Regions from separate parts of the Metabacillus sp. 22489 genome, predicted to be linked through region 1. Evidence: predicted binding sites of a transcription regulator. Region 1 holds the regulator's gene; each other region holds the start of a gene.
What was found. The regulator Rex, encoded in region 1, represses fermentation and respiration genes when NADH is low (regulators of the CRP and FNR family bind a similar motif). The targets are predictions, from matches to a motif close to TTGTGAAATATTTCACAA.
Positions count from the first base shown of each region.

Region 2: a site for Rex is predicted at 3,766-3,783, ahead of ACTJJ9_RS00590 (YwiC-like family protein). Genes of this name have one in related genera too.
Region 3: a site for Rex is predicted at 2,338-2,355, ahead of nirB (nitrite reductase large subunit NirB). Genes of this name have one in related genera too.

Region 1 is NZ_JBQENT010000067.1:4,992-11,368, reverse strand. Features, by position in the region: gene groL (chaperonin GroEL) at 1-302, opposite strand, end outside; gene groES (co-chaperone GroES) at 361-645, opposite strand; gene ACTJJ9_RS24530 (lysostaphin resistance A-like protein) at 972-1,706, shown strand; gene ACTJJ9_RS24525 (YdiK family protein) at 1,703-1,912, shown strand; gene tatC (twin-arginine translocase subunit TatC) at 1,957-2,706, opposite strand; gene ACTJJ9_RS24515 (twin-arginine translocase TatA/TatE family subunit) at 2,725-2,916, opposite strand; gene ACTJJ9_RS24510 (redox-sensing transcriptional repressor Rex) at 2,953-3,600, opposite strand; gene moaC (cyclic pyranopterin monophosphate synthase MoaC) at 3,767-4,252, opposite strand; gene ACTJJ9_RS24500 (ABC-F family ATP-binding cassette domain-containing protein) at 4,489-6,377, shown strand, end outside.
Region 2 is NZ_JBQENT010000001.1:118,839-125,215, reverse strand. Features, by position in the region: gene ACTJJ9_RS00605 (phosphotransferase enzyme family protein) at 1-414, shown strand, start outside; gene ACTJJ9_RS00600 (peptidylprolyl isomerase) at 542-1,228, shown strand; T-box leader at 1,471-1,729, shown strand; gene ACTJJ9_RS00595 (2-isopropylmalate synthase) at 1,847-3,550, shown strand; gene ACTJJ9_RS00590 (YwiC-like family protein) at 3,848-4,564, shown strand; gene ACTJJ9_RS00585 (Mrp/NBP35 family ATP-binding protein) at 4,623-5,366, opposite strand; gene ACTJJ9_RS00580 (MFS transporter) at 5,652-6,377, shown strand, end outside.
Region 3 is NZ_JBQENT010000001.1:25,306-31,682, forward strand. Features, by position in the region: gene nirB (nitrite reductase large subunit NirB) at 1-2,322, opposite strand, end outside; gene ACTJJ9_RS00150 (DUF3231 family protein) at 2,743-3,735, opposite strand; gene ACTJJ9_RS00155 (DEAD/DEAH box helicase) at 3,755-6,319, opposite strand.

The DNA.
Region 1 (6,377 bases):
TCACGGATCATTGCTTGAGCTAAAACTGTTGCAGTTGTAGTACCGTCACCAGCAACATCATTTGTTTTGCTTGCTACTTCAGCAACTAGCTTAGCACCCATGTTTTCAAATGCATCTTCTAATTCGATTTCTTTTGCAATTGTTACACCATCATTTGTAATTAATGGAGAACCGAATTTCTTTTCTAATACAACATTACGTCCTTTTGGTCCTAATGTTACTTTTACAGCATCTGCTAACGCGTCTACCCCACGTAACATCGAACGACGAGCTTCTTCGCTAAATTTAATATCTTTTGCCATTTTAACTAGACCTCCTCAAATTTTTTAAAATGTATTCTATGATATGTTTGCTGCTTTCTTAACCGATAACAGCTAAAATGTCGCTTTCACGTAAAATTAAGTATTCAGTACCTTCATATTTCACTTCAGTACCAGCATATTTTGAGAAGATAATACGATCGCCTTCCGCTACTTCAAGAGCTACTTTTTCTCCGTTATCTAACACACGGCCTGTACCAACAGCAACTACTTTTCCTTCTTGTGGCTTTTCTTTTGCACTATCTGGAAGAACGATACCACTAGCAGTTTTTTCTTCTGATTCAACTAACTCGATAATAACGCGATCACCTAATGGCTTTAACAAGTGAAACAACCTCCTCAAATTTCTTGAAATTATGATAATTTTTCCTTTTTATTAGCACTCAGCATTCGTGAGTGCTAACACAATTTATATATTATATAAGATTTCTTTTAATTTCAAGTCTGAAGTGAAAAAAATTTTGAGAAACTTTTCTACTAGATTATGTCTTATTATAGGGAAATTTAAACATTGTTTGTCTATTTTTCAAATGTTCTCATACATATGATTAAAGTAAGGTATGATACAATAAGCAAGGATAACTAAGGCAAGAACATCGCTACTATTAAGAGCTCTTTTTTCCGAGGGTTAGTAAATCAAAGGAGGCTTTTATGAAAAAAAATTATTGGTTTATTATATTAACATATATCGTCATGCAATTCTCTGGAATTGTAGGAATCAAATTGTTTGCCTTATTACATATTGGAAACACAAACGCAGAGTTGGTGGCATATTGGACCATTTTCAGCTTTACAGTAGCCTTAATTATTACTCTCCTTTTATTAAGAAACGATCGGGAGGATGCGAGACTACTTCGGGGTGAACCCGCTTCAGTCGGGAGCTCAATTGGTTGGGCTATTGGTGGGGTATTTATAGCACTATTTGCCCAAATGATTGCTGCCAATCTAGAAATGTATCTCTTTGGAGTAGAACCTGGCTCGGAAAATACTCAAACAATTGTGAAGTTAATCAAAGCATCATCACTATTAATTATCGTAACCTCTGTTATTGGGCCAATTCTAGAGGAAATTATTTTTAGGAAGATTATTTTCGGTGTTATTTATCACCGTTCTAACTTCGTGATTGCGGCATTAATTAGCTCTTTTCTCTTCTCCATCTTACACGGAGAACCTGAACACTTTCTAATTTATGCTTCAATGGGCTTCACCTTTGCCTTTCTTTATGTCAAAACAAAAAGAATCATTGTGCCAATTTTTGCTCATGTTGCCATGAATACGTTAGTCATTATTATGCAATTTGTCTTAGCCGATCAAATTGAAAACCTCGAGAAAACATTAGAACAAATGGAACAAATGCAAGTGATTATTGGAGGCTTTTTATTGTGAGAACAAATCCTATCTCAATGGGAATCTTTTATTTAGTAATGGGATTGTTATTTATCTATTTAGCAATTTCAACTGCAAATGCTAGCAAAGGAATTTTCAGCTTTCCTACTATTCTTTTAATGCTTATGGCTACCTTTGACATCGGTGTAGCAATTAGAATATTTCTCTTCACTAGAAAAGTGAAAAAGAATAATAAGCAAAAATGAGGATATCCGAAGATTGGGGACTGACCCCAATCTTTGGATGATCCTCATTTTTTTGCATTTTCCTCTTCAAATTTTACCTTTTGTGCCTTTCGATAAGAAATTCGGGAAACCCATATACTTATTTCATACAAAATAAACAAAGGAATTGATACCATTAAATGAGAGGTCAGCTCTGGAGGTGTTATCAATGCCGCTATAACTAGTAAGACAAAATACGCGTATCTTCTAATCTTTGATAGAAACATAGGGGTAACAATTCCTAGTCTTGTAAGAAACATGACAACAACTGGTAATTGGAATAGTACACCAAATGGAATGACTAGCTGTAATAAGAAAGTAAAGTATTCATTAATCCCGATGACTTGGTTTATTCCTAAATCATTTGAGATTCTTTCCATAAATTCAACGACAAACGGAAATAAAATAAAATAAGAAAAGGCCACTCCTAATAAAAATAACCCTACTGAAATTGGAATATAGCTTAAGGTGACCCGTCTCTCCTTTTCATAGAGACCAGGACTTACAAAAGACCATAATTGATATAGTATGATCGGTGACGTAAGAACAAAAGCAATGATAAACGCAAATTTCATATAGACCATTAACGGGTCTGTTAAATTAAAGGAGTTTAATGTTAAATTTCTTGCTTCATCAGTATGCTGCAAATAGATAATAATCGGTCTTGAAAGCAAAAAGCCAGCTATTACCGCTATGAAAAAGAAAACGACAACAATAATCAGTCGTTTTCTTAGCTCCGCAATATGTTCAAAGACCGACATTTCATTTTGTTTCATATCGGTTTCATTCCTATCTTACTTGACTTCTTCCTTGTTTTTTCCCTTTTGATCCTCATTGTCATCATCTGCTAACCCTTTTGTTGCATTCTTAAATTCTCTTAACGTATTTCCCGCTGCTTTACCTAGCTCTGGTAATTTTTTCGGTCCGAAAATTAATAACGCGACGATAACAATTAACACTAGACTCCCAGGTCCTATGTTTGGCATAATGCCACACCTCCTTATGTTTATAGAAAGCTTTTTTTAAGATTTTTCATCAATCGGATAATGCTTTAAAAAGTAAACAAGTGATTGTAGCTCAACGGCAAGATCGATATGGTGAATTCGTATTTGATCAGGAACATTTAATCTTGCTGGTGTAAAATTAAGTATTCCTTTAATCCCTTTTACAATGAGACGATCGGTTATCGCCTGTGCTGCTGGAGCTGGGACAGTTAAAATAGCGACCGTTACATCATCAGGTAAAATCTCTTCAAGATCGTCTAAATTATATACCGGTACTCCACCTATCTCCTTCCCGATTTTCTCCTTATCAATATCAAATGCTAAAGAGATGACCGTATTATTATTTTTCGTAAAATTATAATGCAAAAACGCAGTTCCTAAATTCCCAACTCCAATTAAGCAAACATTTGTTGTTTCATCCTGGTCTAATGTTTTTCGAAAGAATGACAACAAATAGTTCACATTGTATCCATAGCCTTTTTTACCTAGTGCTCCGAAATAGGAAAAGTCTCTACGAATTGTTGCAGAATCTACCTTTACTGCATCACTTAATTCTGCTGATGATACTCGCTGTTTACCAGACGAGTGTAGATTTTTCAGAAACCTATAATATAAAGGAAGCCGCTTCGCTGTCGCTTGTGGTATTTTTGATTGTTCTATATTCACTCTTATCCCTCACATTCATTCAAAAGCGTGACTTCGATTTTATTACCCATATCTTTTTTCTTCATCCTAACTCCAATGAGGGCAGGAGTTTATTCATTTCTTCTTTTATCATTTATGTAATAATAATCGTGAAGTCTTTACTTGCTGCTATTGATTGGATTCTCTTCTACAAGTTTCTGTAGAAGTTCCCGCTTTTTCCACCAGTTTTTTCTACTAAAAAAGTTGGTCCGATAATCATGCCTTTATCAACAGCTTTACACATATCATAAACGGTTAAGGCTGTTATGCTTGCAGCAGTTAACGCTTCCATTTCAACCCCTGTACTCCCTTTTGTTTTGACAGTTGTTGTAATAAGAAGGATATATTCATTATCCTTGATATCCCACTGAAATTCAATATCTACACCTTTTATCGGAATGGGATGACACATCGGGATAACCTGTGACGTTTGCTTTGCTGCCATAATTCCAGCTACTTGCGCAACGGAAAGTACATCACCTTTCCCCATTTCATAATTGTTTATCTTGTCATAAACATCCTTTGTAACCTGAATGCTCGTCTTCGCCTTCGCTGTTCTTGCTGTGTCATTTTTTTCGGTTATATCAACCATTTTCGCTCTACCTTGTTGGTTAAAATGCGTAAATTCTGACATATCTATTTCCCCTTATACGTAGACTATACACTATTTTTTATCATCTGTCTGTTTAGTATTTGTGAAAAATTTACTGAGATCATCACTCAAGTACAAGTCTTCTTCTTTCTATTTCATTTCTAATGATAGTAAATTTTTTTATTTAAAAGAGTGGTGGGAAAAATCCCCTTTAGTCTCAATGTTGCCCAATACATGTGATTTAAGCTACACTTAAATTATTAGTAGAGGTGAATGTTATGATTTTATTACAAATAAATCAGCTTAGTAAATCTTTTGGTGCTGACCCTATTTTAACCAATATTAAGCTAGAAGTACAAACTAAGGATAAAATAGCGATCGTTGGCCGTAATGGTGCGGGAAAATCAACGCTATTAAAAATTATCGCTGGCAGTATGTCCTATGACAGTGGAGAAATTATTAAACCTAAGGGTGTTTCAATTGGTTATTTAGCTCAAGATACCGGTCTTGAATCACAATTATCTATTTGGGATGAGATGCTTACAGTCTATAAAGAGCTTCAAATAATGGAACATGAGATGAGACAGCTTGAACAAAAAATGTCGGTTATCGACCCTAGCAACAATTCTCGTGAATTTGAACAACTATTAAAAGAATATGATAGCCTTCAAATTACCTTTAAAGATAAAGGTGGCTATCAATATGAAGCAGACATTCGTTCCGTCCTGCATGGTTTAGGGTTTAGTCATTTTGATTCCGCTACAAAAATTTCCTCATTAAGTGGGGGACAAAAGACTCGTCTAGCTTTAGGTAAGCTGCTGTTAACGAATCCTGACTTATTAATTTTGGATGAACCAACAAACCATTTAGATATTGAAACATTAACATGGCTTGAACACTATTTACAAAACTACTCTGGTGCCATTTTAATTGTCTCACATGACCGTTATTTTTTAGATAAAATTGTAACACAAGTATATGAGATTAGTCGCCATACGAGTACAAAATATCTCGGAAACTATAGTAGCTATTTAAAATATAAGCAAGAGAATTATGAAAAAGAATTAAAGGCATATGAAAGACAGCAAGAGGAAGTTGCTAAGCTGCAGGACTTTATTCAACGGAATTTAGCCCGGGCATCAACTACTAAGCTTGCTCAAAGTAGAAGGAAAAAATTGAATAAAATGAGTTTAATGGACAAGCCGCTCGGTGACGAAAAATCGGCCAACTTTCAATTTGATATTGAAAGACAAAGTGGAAATGATGTACTGAAGGCTACTGACATTTCTGTCGCATATAGCCCAGGCAATCCAATCTTATCAAATATTTCCTTCTCTATTTCTCGTGGAGATAGCATTGCCTTAGTAGGACCAAATGGAATCGGTAAATCTACTCTGCTTAAATCGATCGTCCAAAAGCTTGATTCATTTACAGGTAGCTTTGCACTTGGCTCACATGTACAAATAGGCTACTATGATCAGCAACAAGCAGATTTAAATTCAAATAAGCGAGTTCTTGACGAGCTATGGGATGAATATCCTACGAAAACAGAAAAAGAGATCCGAACCGTTCTTGGTAATTTCTTATTCTCTGGTGACGATGTACTTAAACCTGTTCACTCCTTAAGCGGCGGAGAAAAGGCTCGGCTTGCTTTATCAAAATTAATGCTGCAAAATGCAAATTTCCTCATCCTAGATGAACCAACGAACCATTTGGACTTAGATAGTAAAGAAATTCTAGAAAATGCGTTAATCGATTATCCAGGTACGATATTATTTGTTTCACATGACCGTTATTTTATAAATAGAATTGCGACGAAAGTATTTGAGCTATCTAGAGACAAAGTAACCGAGTACTTAGGTGATTATGATTACTACCTAATGAAAAAAGAGGAACAGCTAGAAATTGAACAATTAAATAAGCAAGAGAAGGAATCAGAGAAGAAGGATGTTGAAGCAACACAATCAACAGGTAAGCTTTCCTATCAACAGGAGAAAGAGTTAAAAAAACTTGAAAGACAAAAACAAAGAAGAATTGAAGAAATAGAAGAACAAATCAGCCAGTTAGAAGACCAAATAGAAAAAAATGAGAAGCTTCTATGTGATCCTGAAATCTATCAAAACCATGAGGAAGTTCAAAAATTAAACAATGAAAATGAACAATTACA
Region 2 (6,377 bases), on a different contig from region 1:
GAAGAATTAAAAGGTCAAATTGCCACTTCTGACCTAGATTATGGTTTTTGCCATGGAGATTTTCATAATTTTAATATGCAAATTGATCAAGGAAAGTTGGAAATATTTGATTTTGATTGTTGTAGTTACGGTTATCGAGCCTATGATCTCTCGGTATTTGTTTGGAATTTGCGCTCAAATTACCCTCATACTGCAAAAGAATGTGAGAAAGCCTTTCTAAGTGGTTACAAAGACCAATATTTCCTTAATAGCATAAATTTTCAACTATTGGATAAATTTGTTATGATAAGAAAAATTTGGTTTTTCGCAACTTTAATTCGCAATGAAGATGTATGGGGTACAGGATGGATGAACGAACAAAGTCTTTCTACCTTTATGGAAGAATTGGTTCAACATAAACAAAATCTCGAATGATAAAACGATCATTGAAATATGGTTTTCCCTATAAATTCGTCTCCACACACACCTACTACTTGAACGAAATGAATGATAATCGTAAAATGCTTGTATAGATTGTTAGATTGAGAAAGGAAGTTTTATGATGAAGCAATTTTCGAAAGTAAGTCTTGCTTTACTTGTGGGATTCATCCTATTCCTAGTTGCAGGTTGTGGGACGAGCATTACAGAAGATAAGACAACAAGTAGTTCTACGCAAAAAAAGGAAGAGCAGGTTAAGGAAGAGCAGGTTAAGGAAGAGCAGGTTATTGAGAAAAACCCCGTTGCAACGATTACGATGGAAAATAATAAGATAATAAAGGTTGAATTATACCCAGCAATTGCTCCAAATACGGTAAATAATTTTATTTCCCTTGCAAATTCAGGATTTTATAATGGATTAACATTTCACAGAGTCATCCCTGACTTCATGATTCAAGGCGGAGATCCGAATGGAGATGGGACGGGAGGACCTGATTATCAAATAAAAGGTGAATTTAGTTCAAATGGTTTTGAAAATAATTTAAAACATGAACGCGGCGTTATTTCAATGGCTCGCTCAGAAGCACCTGATTCAGCTGGTTCACAATTTTTTATTATGGTTGCTGATGCAACACATTTAGATGGTGAATATGCCGGATTTGGTAAAGTAATTGAAGGAATGGATGTTGTGGACGAAATAGTTTCTGTTGAAAGAGACAGTGAAGATAAGCCATTAAAAGAACAAAAAATTAAAGATGTCATCGTCGATACTTTCGGTATCGTTTACCCAGAACCGAAAAAGATCGAATAGGGAGAAGGTATAAAACCGTCAACAGTGTTTGACGGTTTTTTGCTTTATAAATCATAATATTAGCAAAAATATTAAATTAATTTTGAATATTTCGTTCCTTTTTTCCCTATGTTAAGATACAATATAACTAATAAAGCTAAACTACATTCATAGATATAAGACGGATTGACAATACGATCAAAAAGAATTTCTGAATATTCACTTGTAAACAGTTGATTCACTTGATATAATATTCTAAATATTTAAATACATTGAAAAGGACTAGTAAGATTTTTTAAACGCACAGAGAGCTGTTGGTTGGTGGAAAACAGTCGTGAGAAAAATCTGAACTCACCTTGAAGTAGCTCGCTGAAATATTTATTAGAGTAGGTGGAGACGGAGCCTAACCGTTATATTAGGAGGATACATAGTATTTGTACGATTGTATCTACCAAAGTGCACATCACAAGGTGTGAATTAGAGTGGTACCGCGTAAGCTGATAACAGCCTTTCGTCTCTAGAAATGGAGATGAAAGGCTTTTTTGCGTTTATTTTAGTTCTTTTTGGGTGTATTTGCCCCTTAAATATATGAATAATCAATGATCAATCAATTCGAATTTGAAAGGGTGTCTTAAAAAAATGAAAAATGTTGAAAAGTATACAAGAGGATATTTTATGCCTCCAGTTAAAAGCTTAAAATGGACTGAAAAAGAGTATATTACAGAAGCACCAATTTGGTGTAGCGTTGACCTACGTGACGGTAATCAGGCGTTAGTCGTTCCGATGACTCTTGAAGAAAAGCTTGAATACTTTCAATTACTTGTAAAAATCGGCTTCAAAGAGATAGAGGTAGGTTTTCCTGCAGCTTCTGAAACCGAATATACATTTTTGCGGACATTAATTGAAAAAGACCTTATTCCAGACGATGTGACAATTCAGGTCCTAACACAATCAAGAGACCATATTATTAAGAAAACGTTTGAATCATTAAAAGGTGCAAAAAAGGCAGTAGTACATTTATACAATTCAACTTCAGTTGCACAGAGAGAACAAGTTTTTAAAAAATCAAAAGAAGAAATCATTGAAATTGCCGTTACAGGTGCGAAGCTATTAGAAAAATACGCGGCAGAAACAGAAGGAAATTTCCAATTTCAATATTCTCCAGAAAGCTTTACAGGTACTGAACTAGAATTTGCTTTAGAAATTTGCAACAGTGTATTAGATGTATGGAAGCCAACAGCTGACAATAAAGTGATTATTAATTTACCTGCAACTGTCGAGCTTTCAATGCCTCACGTTTATGCAAGTCAAATCGAGTATATGAGTGACCATTTAAACTATCGGGAAAATGTCATTTTATCTCTACATCCTCATAATGATAGAGGAAGTGGTGTTGCAGATGCAGAGCTTGGAATTCTTGCTGGGGGACAACGAATCGAAGGTACTTTGTTTGGAAATGGTGAAAGAACAGGGAATGTTGATATTGTTACACTTGCTTTAAATATGTATTCACATGGTGTTGATCCAAAGCTGAATTTTGAAAATATCCTTGAGATAATTGAAGTGTATGAACGTATGACAAAGATGAAGGTAGATGACAGACAACCATATGGTGGAAAACTAGTATTTGCCGCTTTCTCTGGTTCTCATCAAGACGCGATTGCAAAAGGTATGAAATGGCGTGAGGAAAATGATTGTAAGCATTGGACAGTTCCTTACTTAATGATTGATCCAAAGGATATAGGAAGAGAGTATGAAGGTGATGTAATCCGTATTAATAGCCAATCAGGAAAAGGTGGTATCGGCTATTTACTCGAGCAGCAATTTGGACTTGATTTACCAAAAGAAATGCGTGAAGAGTTTGGTTACACAGTAAAAAATGTCTCAGATCGCCAAAATAAAGAGCTAATGCCAGAAGAAATCCATCAAATTTTCTTAAATGAATTTGTGAATCTTTCTAAACCAATCGAGTTTGTTAATTATCATTTTACAAAGCACGACGATTATCAAACAGTAGTTACCGTCAAAATTAGCGAACAAGAACAGGAATTAAACGGTGAAGGTAATGGTAGATTAGATGCAATTAGCAATGCCCTTCGTATGAAGCTAGGAGTGAACTATCATAATCTTGTATACAAAGAGCATGCACAAGAACTAGGCTCAGAGTCAAATGCGGTCTCATATGTCGGCATCACAGATGACAATGGAAAAGTCTTTTGGGGCTGTGGTATAGATGTTGACATCATGACTTCATCTGTAAAAGCATTGTTTAGCGCAGTAAATAAATTAACTGCAAATACACATTTGACATCTAAGGAAGGGCATTTTATTACGAGTAAATAAGAAGGAAAATGCTTTGTACCCATTTGGAGTAAGTCTCTAAATGGGTTTTCTAGTTCTTTCTTCAATAAGACCGGTATTGTTGCTTATCAAAAATTTATGTTAGAGTCACATTAATTATCCATCTTGGAGTCTACAATACTTAGCTAGCTAGTTAGTTATATGTTTTCCAATTATATCAACTCAAAATCCTTATCTCTTCACTTCAACAAAACAGATCGTGAGGTTCATCACATTTTCGTTTCTATCGCTACGATAAGATAGTTTTATAGTAAATAAATAAGCTGGTGATTAAAGAAAATGAAATTATTACTTCCAAAACAACACGGTGCATGGGCAATGTTAATCATTCCCTTTATTTTAGGGATCGATGCAGGGGGATATTCATTCTTACACATTCCTTTATTTATAGGGTGGCTAAGTCTGTATTTAGCAACATATCCGTTCCTAATGTATGTAAAGGGAAAGAAAAAAGAGTATTACTTTAAATGGTCGAGTATTTATTTAGGATTTGCTCTTGTTTTCTTAGTTTTTGTTCTCATTTTCAAATGGCAAATGCTTTTGTTTGGTTTAGCTATGGTTCCCTTTTTCTTCATTAATATTTATTTTGCAAAGAAAAAGAAAGAAAGGGCATTTGTAAATGATGTAATTGCAATCTGTGTTTTCTGCATTGGTGGGATAGCAAGTTTTTATGTAGGAACAGGGTACGTTAATAAAGAGGCATTTTTCATTGCCTTGTTATCGTTTTTATTTTTTCTAGGAAGTACCTTTTATGTGAAAACGATGATTAGGGAAAAGAAAAACAGACGCTTCCATTATTATTCTTGGTGCTATCATCTTCTTTTAATAGTAGGAATTTTTTTACTAGTAGAAGAAAAACAAATTATTCTCGCGTATATTCCAAGTACAATTCGAGCTTTTTTACTTGTTGGACGTAAACTAACAATTATGCAAGTTGGTATTTTAGAAATTATAAATTCAGTTATCTTTTTATTTGTATTACTCCTAGTTTTTTAGTTAAAAGACTCGAATTCATTCTTCTCATTTTGAAGACAAATGAATTCGAGTCTTTTCATTACTGAAATTTAATGATCTCATCAACTTGCTTTGCTAACATTTGAAAGGAGGAATACAATAATGTTCCTTCTTGATAAATGCTAGGTGTTTCCGTATTTATATTCACCTCTTCAATTGGAAGTTGACTTAGCAAATTAACTTGGAGCTTGTCAGCCAACTTTTGCCCACCACCTTGGCCAAAAATAAAATAGTGTCTTTCGCTGTCATTAGGCTTAAAATATGCCATATTTTCAACAACTCCAATAATTTCATGATTAGCTTTTTTCGCCATCACACCTGCTCTCTCTGCGACATGTGAAGCAGTTTCCTGAGGGGTTGTGACGATGATTTCTTTGCTTTGTGGAATGAGATGGTGCAAATCTAAAGCGACATCTCCAGTACCAGGTGGCATATCAAATAGTACGTAGTCTAAATCACCCCACATCACATCGTTTGAAAAATGCTCAACCATTTTACCTAACATAGGACCACGCCAAACAACTGGCTCGTTATTTTTTATGAGAAATCCCATTGACATGATTTTTACTCCATGTGATTCGATCGGAATGATTTTCCCATTGATTGTTTTCGGTCTATTTATGATCTTCATCATCTTCGGAATACTAAACCCATAAATATCCAAATCAATCAAAGCAACTGTTTTCCCCATATTCGCAAGAGCAATTGCTAAATTGACAGAAACCGTTGATTTACCGACACCTCCTTTTCCACTTGTTATCGCAATCGCAGAACCGTTTATCATATTAAACACCTCATTAATAAATTATAGATTGATATTGTCTTGAGCATAGAAAATACAACAAATGTAAAGAAGCACTGCAAATTTAAATCCTCTATTAAACAATCGTTCAAATAATTTTCTTATCTTTTTCTATTTTGACTATAAAAGCCGAATAGCTCTGTGATATTTTTCACAGTCTCCTTTAAGTCATTCCCTTAGAATGAAAAAAAGTTAAGAATGCAATCGTTACATGAGCATGTTTACTTATGAAGATACCAGTTAGATTTAAAATTGGAGGAGAATATTTTGAAAGGATTTGAACGAACATTTTATTCAAAAACAAGTAAGTATTCCTTTTTTGTTATTTTATTTTTATTTTTTACTGTTTGGATAGGGACAGAAAAGCTATTACATTTCGATATGGCCTTATTAGGCTACTTCATTTCATCATTAATATTTGCAATAGGACTAACAATTCGGATGTGCGCTTGGCTAATTCGCCCTGCAACAAGACAGGTTGTAAAAAGGAGCATGAAAAATCTTAAGTCGAGAAAAAGAGCAAAACGAAATATCCAGTCTATTTTAAAAACAGCTTTTGAAAACATCTTCTTACAAAAATTCATATTTAAGCGTGGCATTTACAGAGGAATTACTCATTTTCTCATTGCATGGGGCTGTATTGGCTCATTTGCTATTACATTCGGGCTAACATTTGGATGGATGCATTTTGAATTAGTCGATCCAGATACATATGTGATTGTTGTAATGGGGGTTAAAACGATTGAAATGGCTGCACATGGAATCATCGGAGAATTAATCTATAACGGCTTAAATATTACAGCTCTCATGGTATTAATCGGTGTTTCTATGGCTTTATTTAGAAGAATTGTTTCCAATGATGTAAAGGTGACACAGAGAGCGGAATTTGACTTATTTCCATTGTTTCTTTTATTAGCGGTTACTGTAAGTGGGTTAGCTTTAACTGTTTCATATGTGCTGTTAGATGGGTGGATGCACCATTATTTAACACTT
Region 3 (6,377 bases), on a different contig from region 1:
GTTAAGTCGTGTATTTAAACCTTTGACCATATTCTCATTTGCTAAAATGTCTTTTATATGATTCAAGCCAAGACGCTCTATCCACTTTGAGGTACGTTCAAGATAAGTGGCAGTTTCACGATAATATTGAAGATATGCACCTACAATCTTATATACATCTTCTTTAGATTTCACTGTTACGAGCAACTCACCCGCTCTTAAATCTGTTCCGCCATTACCACCTACGTAAATTTCCCAGCCTCCATCAATTCCAACAATCCCAACATCTTTAATTCCTGATTCTGCACAATTCCTTGGACAAGCTGACACACCCATTTTAACTTTATGTGGTGTATCTAACCGTTCAAATCTTTTTTCTAGCTCTATTCCCAATCCCATTGAATCTTGGGTCCCGTAGCGGCAGAATCGAGATCCAACACATGTTTTTACAGTACGGAGCGTCTTCCCATATGCATAGCCAGAAGGCATACCTAATTCCTGCCAAATATTTGGTAGATCCTCTTTGTTTACACCCATTAACGCAATCCGCTGTCCACCGGTAAGCTTCACTAGTGGAATTTCGTATTTTTCTGCTACATTAGCAATTTTACGAAGATCCTCTGCATTTGTAACACCACCATACATTCTTGGAACAACTGTGAACGTTCCATCCTTCTGGATATTCGCATGTATTTTCTCGTTTACAAGACGAGAATCTCTGTCATCATGATAGTCTGGATAAATCATTCCTAAATAGTAATTTAGTGCTGGGCGACATTTTGAACAGCCTTCAATCTGATTCCAGCCAAGTACGTGCATGACTTCCTTTACATTTGTTAATCTCTTATCACGAATTTCTGCAATGATCTCTTCACGACTATAAGTAGTACAGCTACAAATCGTTTCCTTTAGTGCTGAACTATCAAATTGTTCACCTAGTGTGTGTTCAAGAATGGTACTGATTAGTGGTTTACAACGACCACATGAGCGTCCAGCATTTGTACAGTTTCCTACCTCAGCAACTGATGTTAATCCATGTGAATGAATGGCAGAGACAATAGTGCCCTTTGTTACACCATTACATCCACATATTAGTTCATCGTCATGCATTGATGATACATCGGTGGCTTCCGCTTTCGCTCCTTCAGCTTGAAGGAAGGCAATATTCGTCATATCATGAATATCTTCTTGTTTTATCATCATTCTAAATAGCCGTGTACTATCATCTGTATTTCCATATAGGACAATCCCGACAATATGCTTGTCACGGATGAGGACTTTTTTGTATATTCCATCAAATTCATTGTGAACTTTTATTGCTTTTGTTGTGTTATCCTCAAAAATTTCCCCTGCAGAATATAAGTTGACGTCTGCTACCTTTAATTGCGTTCCAGTAAAAGAGCCTTCGTAACGTTTCGTATTATTTACTCCACATATTTTGTTAGCTAATACTTTTGCTTGTTCGTATAATGGTGCGACTAAGCCGTATACAATTTCTCGGTGTTCAGCACATTCTCCTACTGCAAAGATATTCTTAATAGATGTTTCCATAAAATCATTTACGACAATTCCACGATTCGTATAGATTCCACACTCTTTTGCTAGTTTAATACTTGGGACAATCCCAACTGCCATTACGACTAGATCTGCAGTTACCTCCGTGCCATCAGTAAAGCGAACACCTTCTACTCGGTCATTACCGGTAATTTCAGCTGTTTGTTTTCCTTTAAGGAAATTCATACCTTGACGTGAAAGTTCCTTTTCAAGCATGTTAGAAGCTGTCTCATCAAGCTGTTTTTCCATTAAAGTTTCCAATAGATGTACGACATCCACTTCCATACCGAGGTTTAATAACCCCCTTGCAGCTTCAAGACCTAGTAGACCGCCACCGATGACAACTGCTCTTTTTTTCGTTTTCGCGACTTGAATCATAGTTTCACAGTCTTGTATATCCCGAAAACCAGTAACTCCGTTTTTTTCAGCTCCAGGTATCGGTAATATAAATGGTGAAGAGCCTGTTGCAAAAATTAATTTGTCAAAGACTGTTTCACGGCCAAGATCGGAAATGACAATTTTTCTTTCAGCATCTATTTGAACAATTTCCTCTCCTGTAAATAGTGTAATGTTATTTTCCTTATACCAATTCCAATCATTCAATATAATATCGTTTATCGTCGTATCACCTTGTAAAACAGTCGATAATTGGATGCGGTTATAATTTGGATGTGGCTCCTTACCGAATATTGTGATATCAAATTGCTCTCGACGTATCTTAAGGATTTCTTCAATTGTCCTAACACCTGCCATACCGTTTCCGATCATAACTAGCCTTTGCTTAACCATCATATAACCTCCATTTTGCTCAATGTTTCACATGTTTGTTTGCCCTTAATGTCTTTCTTTAATGATGGTTTTATTGTATAAAATTTCGTTTGGAAACTCTGTGATTTAAATCACATTCTAATTAAAGATCTGGTGGTATTTGAAAGTCGATTTCTAAATACGGTATTTCCATATGGCATTGGCTTTAAATAACATTAAGCGGTCTAGTAAGGTGAATATAAAAAGTAGCATGTACGAAGTAACCTGAACCTCGAACATGCTACTTTTAGGAAGAAAAATCTTTAAACTTTATTTAAACATGCGTAATTATTGTCAATAAATAAAGACAACCCCATATACGTTCGACTTCCTTGTGACAATTGTTATTTAATGGGTATAAAGACTAAACGTACTTTTTAAACTTCAAAGCTACATCCACTTTTAATCTTTGCTTAATGACTCACGGTTTGCAGCTTTTGGTGGTTGCTCCATCCAGCCTTGGTCAATCATTATATTTGCTCCATCCTCGACATATTTGCCAATATCCATTATAAAACGACCATACATAGCACCTATATCTCGTCTGCCATTTAATGATAAAGCATTTGCATATGTTCTAATTTTCATCGAAAACATATCAATTTTATGACTTAGCATGAGCTTATCTGAAAATGGTGAAATGGTTGATGTCGTTACTAAATGGTCTAAAATCGGTGGTGATGGTAAATTGTCCTTATGAAGTTGTTCAGAGCTATGCTTAATATGTTTAGATGTTATTTCTTTTCCTCTCTGTAAATACTGACGGACCTTTTCGCTTTCTGCTACCTGACTAAATCCAATAAGTAATGCTCTACTGGCTACATTACTATCAAGGTTATCATAAAGATGGGCAATTTCTAATGCATGTAGGGAACGCACATTGCCAAAAAATCCATTTAAATAATTTTGCTTTTTAATAAAATCGACTTTTTCCATTACTGGAATAACTGGTGGTTTCGATAAAAGTCCTTTATTCATTAAGACACTATCAATTTCCACAATAAGCTGCATTGTTGAATTTAATGTATCAATATAAAAATTTCGTAAATCTTCTCGTGTAACTAAAGGAATAGCCATTGCATAAATGCTCATTCCGGCCTTACCAGTGTATCTTAAATAAAAGAGGTAAAAATCGTCTGCGAATAATCTAGGAGCTTCCAAGTTAACATCAGCATCCGTATATCCAATTGGAATTGGATACTTTTCTTCTTTAAGCACCTTCTCAATCGTTTGAATAATTTGTTTACATAATGATAAGGCGTCACTGACGATCTTTTTAATATCTGGATCATCTGTATTCTTCAAATAATAAGTTAGGATGGGTCTTGATAACGTATTCCCAATATACGTTACCCAAAGCTTTCCTATTTCAGCAGATGTTAAATGTTTACCCATTAGAGAAAAACTCCTTAAATTATTTTCTCTTATTTTTACCTTTTAGTGACATTCTATTCTGGCCTTGAACATTAGATTTTATTTCTTTACCATTTCGTTTGCTTGTTCGTTTTTGACGATGGCACTCATCACATATTTGAAATTTAAAGCGACGAGGTAATGGATTATGACAAACGATACATGTTCGTTTTTTTACTTCTACTCCAGTTTTTAACTTTTCATGAATTTTATCACTTAGCTCTTCTCGAATTCTTTCCCAATAATGTGCTTCGGTTCTTTTTTCAAGTTTATACAAAAATAATAAATGGAGGCCAACAGATTTATATGAAAGCTCAAGTTCTTCAAGTCCTGATTCCTTTATAATAGGGTCAGGTAGCTCAGTTCCTTCGACGATCGCCTCAAGCTTTTGCTTCCACTGCTCTCTCAACGTCGGTTCATTAGATGAGAAAGGTAAGTGTAAAAAATTGTATAGCTCATGAACGGATAATTTTGCCTCAATAATCGAATCCTCGATCATTTCGTATAATAACTTTTCTTCTGATAATGATGCCTTTTTTGTACCATATGGATTTTTATATTTATCCCATAGGTAAAAAAACAGTCCTAGCTTTCGTGAATATTTTTGGAATCTTTCAAGAACTGATGTTGTAGGTGCTATGGCGAATCCTTGTAGCGGTTCATCTTCTTGTTGTAAAAGTCGTGTCATCATTTTATGATGATTTGTGAATGCAACCTTACCAATATTATAAATTCCTTTTCTTCCGGCGCGACCTGCGATTTGTTTTACTTCCTGAGAGCTTAAAAATCTCCTTTTCGTACCGTCAAATTTATCATTTTCTAGAAAAACAATTCTGCGAATAGGGAGATTTAACCCCATTCCTATTGCATCTGTTGCAACGATTACCGTTGTCTCACCGTTAATAAACCGCTGCATCTGCTTTTTTCGTGTTTCTGGAGGCATACTCCCATATATCATACTTACTTGTTTACCATTTCGTTGTAAATCAGAAGCTGTTTCTAGTACTCGCTTCCGCGAAAAGCAGACTAATGCATCACCTTTCCTTGTATGTCCTAACTTAAATGTAGCTGATTCAACCTCAAGTGGTGTTTCTCTTACATATTCATGTACTTCAATGTGAGAGTCTCCTAGTAGTTCTAAGATCATTTGCTTGGCATTAAAGCTACAAATAATATGAACTTCCTTTGCGTTGGCTTTTGTTATCGCTCGATACCACGAAAATCCTCTTGTCCTATCTGCAAGCATTTGGGCTTCATCGATGACAATAATATCGTAATAATCTTTTTCACGGAACATTTCAACTGTGCATGAAAGATGTGAAGCATTTTCGACCGTTTTTTCTTCTTCACCAGTTTTTAAGGAGCAAGGGATTCCGTCTTCATTTAACGATTCATATATTTCTAATGCTAATAATCGTAAAGGAGCTAAATAAATCCCACTATTGGCAGATTTCATTCGTTTAATCGCCTGATATGTTTTTCCGGTGTTCGTTTCCCCTACATGAAGAATGTATTGAATATTTCGACCTGCAGGTGGGGAATATTCTCGTCCAAAGATATCATCAATCATTTTTGCTTCTGCTTCTTTTTGGCGTTTAATCGCTTCTTGTTCCTCGAGTTCTTTTCTATCTCTTTCCTTTTGATCTGCTTTTAGTATTTGTTTATGTGTTTCGATTTCAAATGGAATATCAATTAGTTTTATAAGATCCTGTACATATTCCTCTAATAAATCATCAAATAACTCTAGACTAACATCTACGAATAAATCGAACGAATATTGTTTTAAAATATGATCAGATAAATCATGGTGAAATGTCGTTTTGTATTCCGAGAATATATGATTAGGGAGCTGTTCTTTTAACCAATTTGGTCCGAAATCGATGATATCGTTTGTAATGATGCTTTCATATTTTTCAGAAAGATGATGAGAGTATCGATAATTCCTTTCCGAAAAGGCGAATTCTTCATCTAAATATTCGGAAAAGGTTATCCATTCTGTTGGGAGAAGGATTCCTTTTTGCTCAATTTCGATTGCAAGCCTGCTGCCAAGTAAGAATCGAACATAGAGATATAACTCCTCATACTTTTCCTTAACAATTTGTTCAATTGTATTTTGGAATGATAAATAAAACGAACGCTCTAACTCCTTTTGCTTATTTGCCTTTTGTTGAGCAATATATGATTTCCGGGCCTCTTTATATTTTTCATTCCATTTTTGCTGTTTGTTTACAAACTCCTCATCTAGCCAATTAAATAGATCAAATGGTTTGACTTCTCTTAGTTCGTTACGAAACATCTGGTTAATTATCTTTTTGCTTATCCCTTCAACCTCATAACCTTTTGCCGATAAATAACTTTTCTTCTCAGAGTAAGACACATGACTAACTGTTGAATTTAACCATGCGTTCAACCAAATTTGCTCCAAATATTGTCGTCTTTCACGTAAATATTGCTCATAAGTCGGGATTGCTTCCATCGTTGCAAAATAATGAAATATATCCTGATAAGCCATTTCCTTCGTTCGCTTAATCGCTTTGTTGTAATAAGAAATTAACTGCTCATTCATGCAAATCTTCCTTTTATCTTATTGAATATCTGTTTTTATATAGTTTCTATTGTTCATT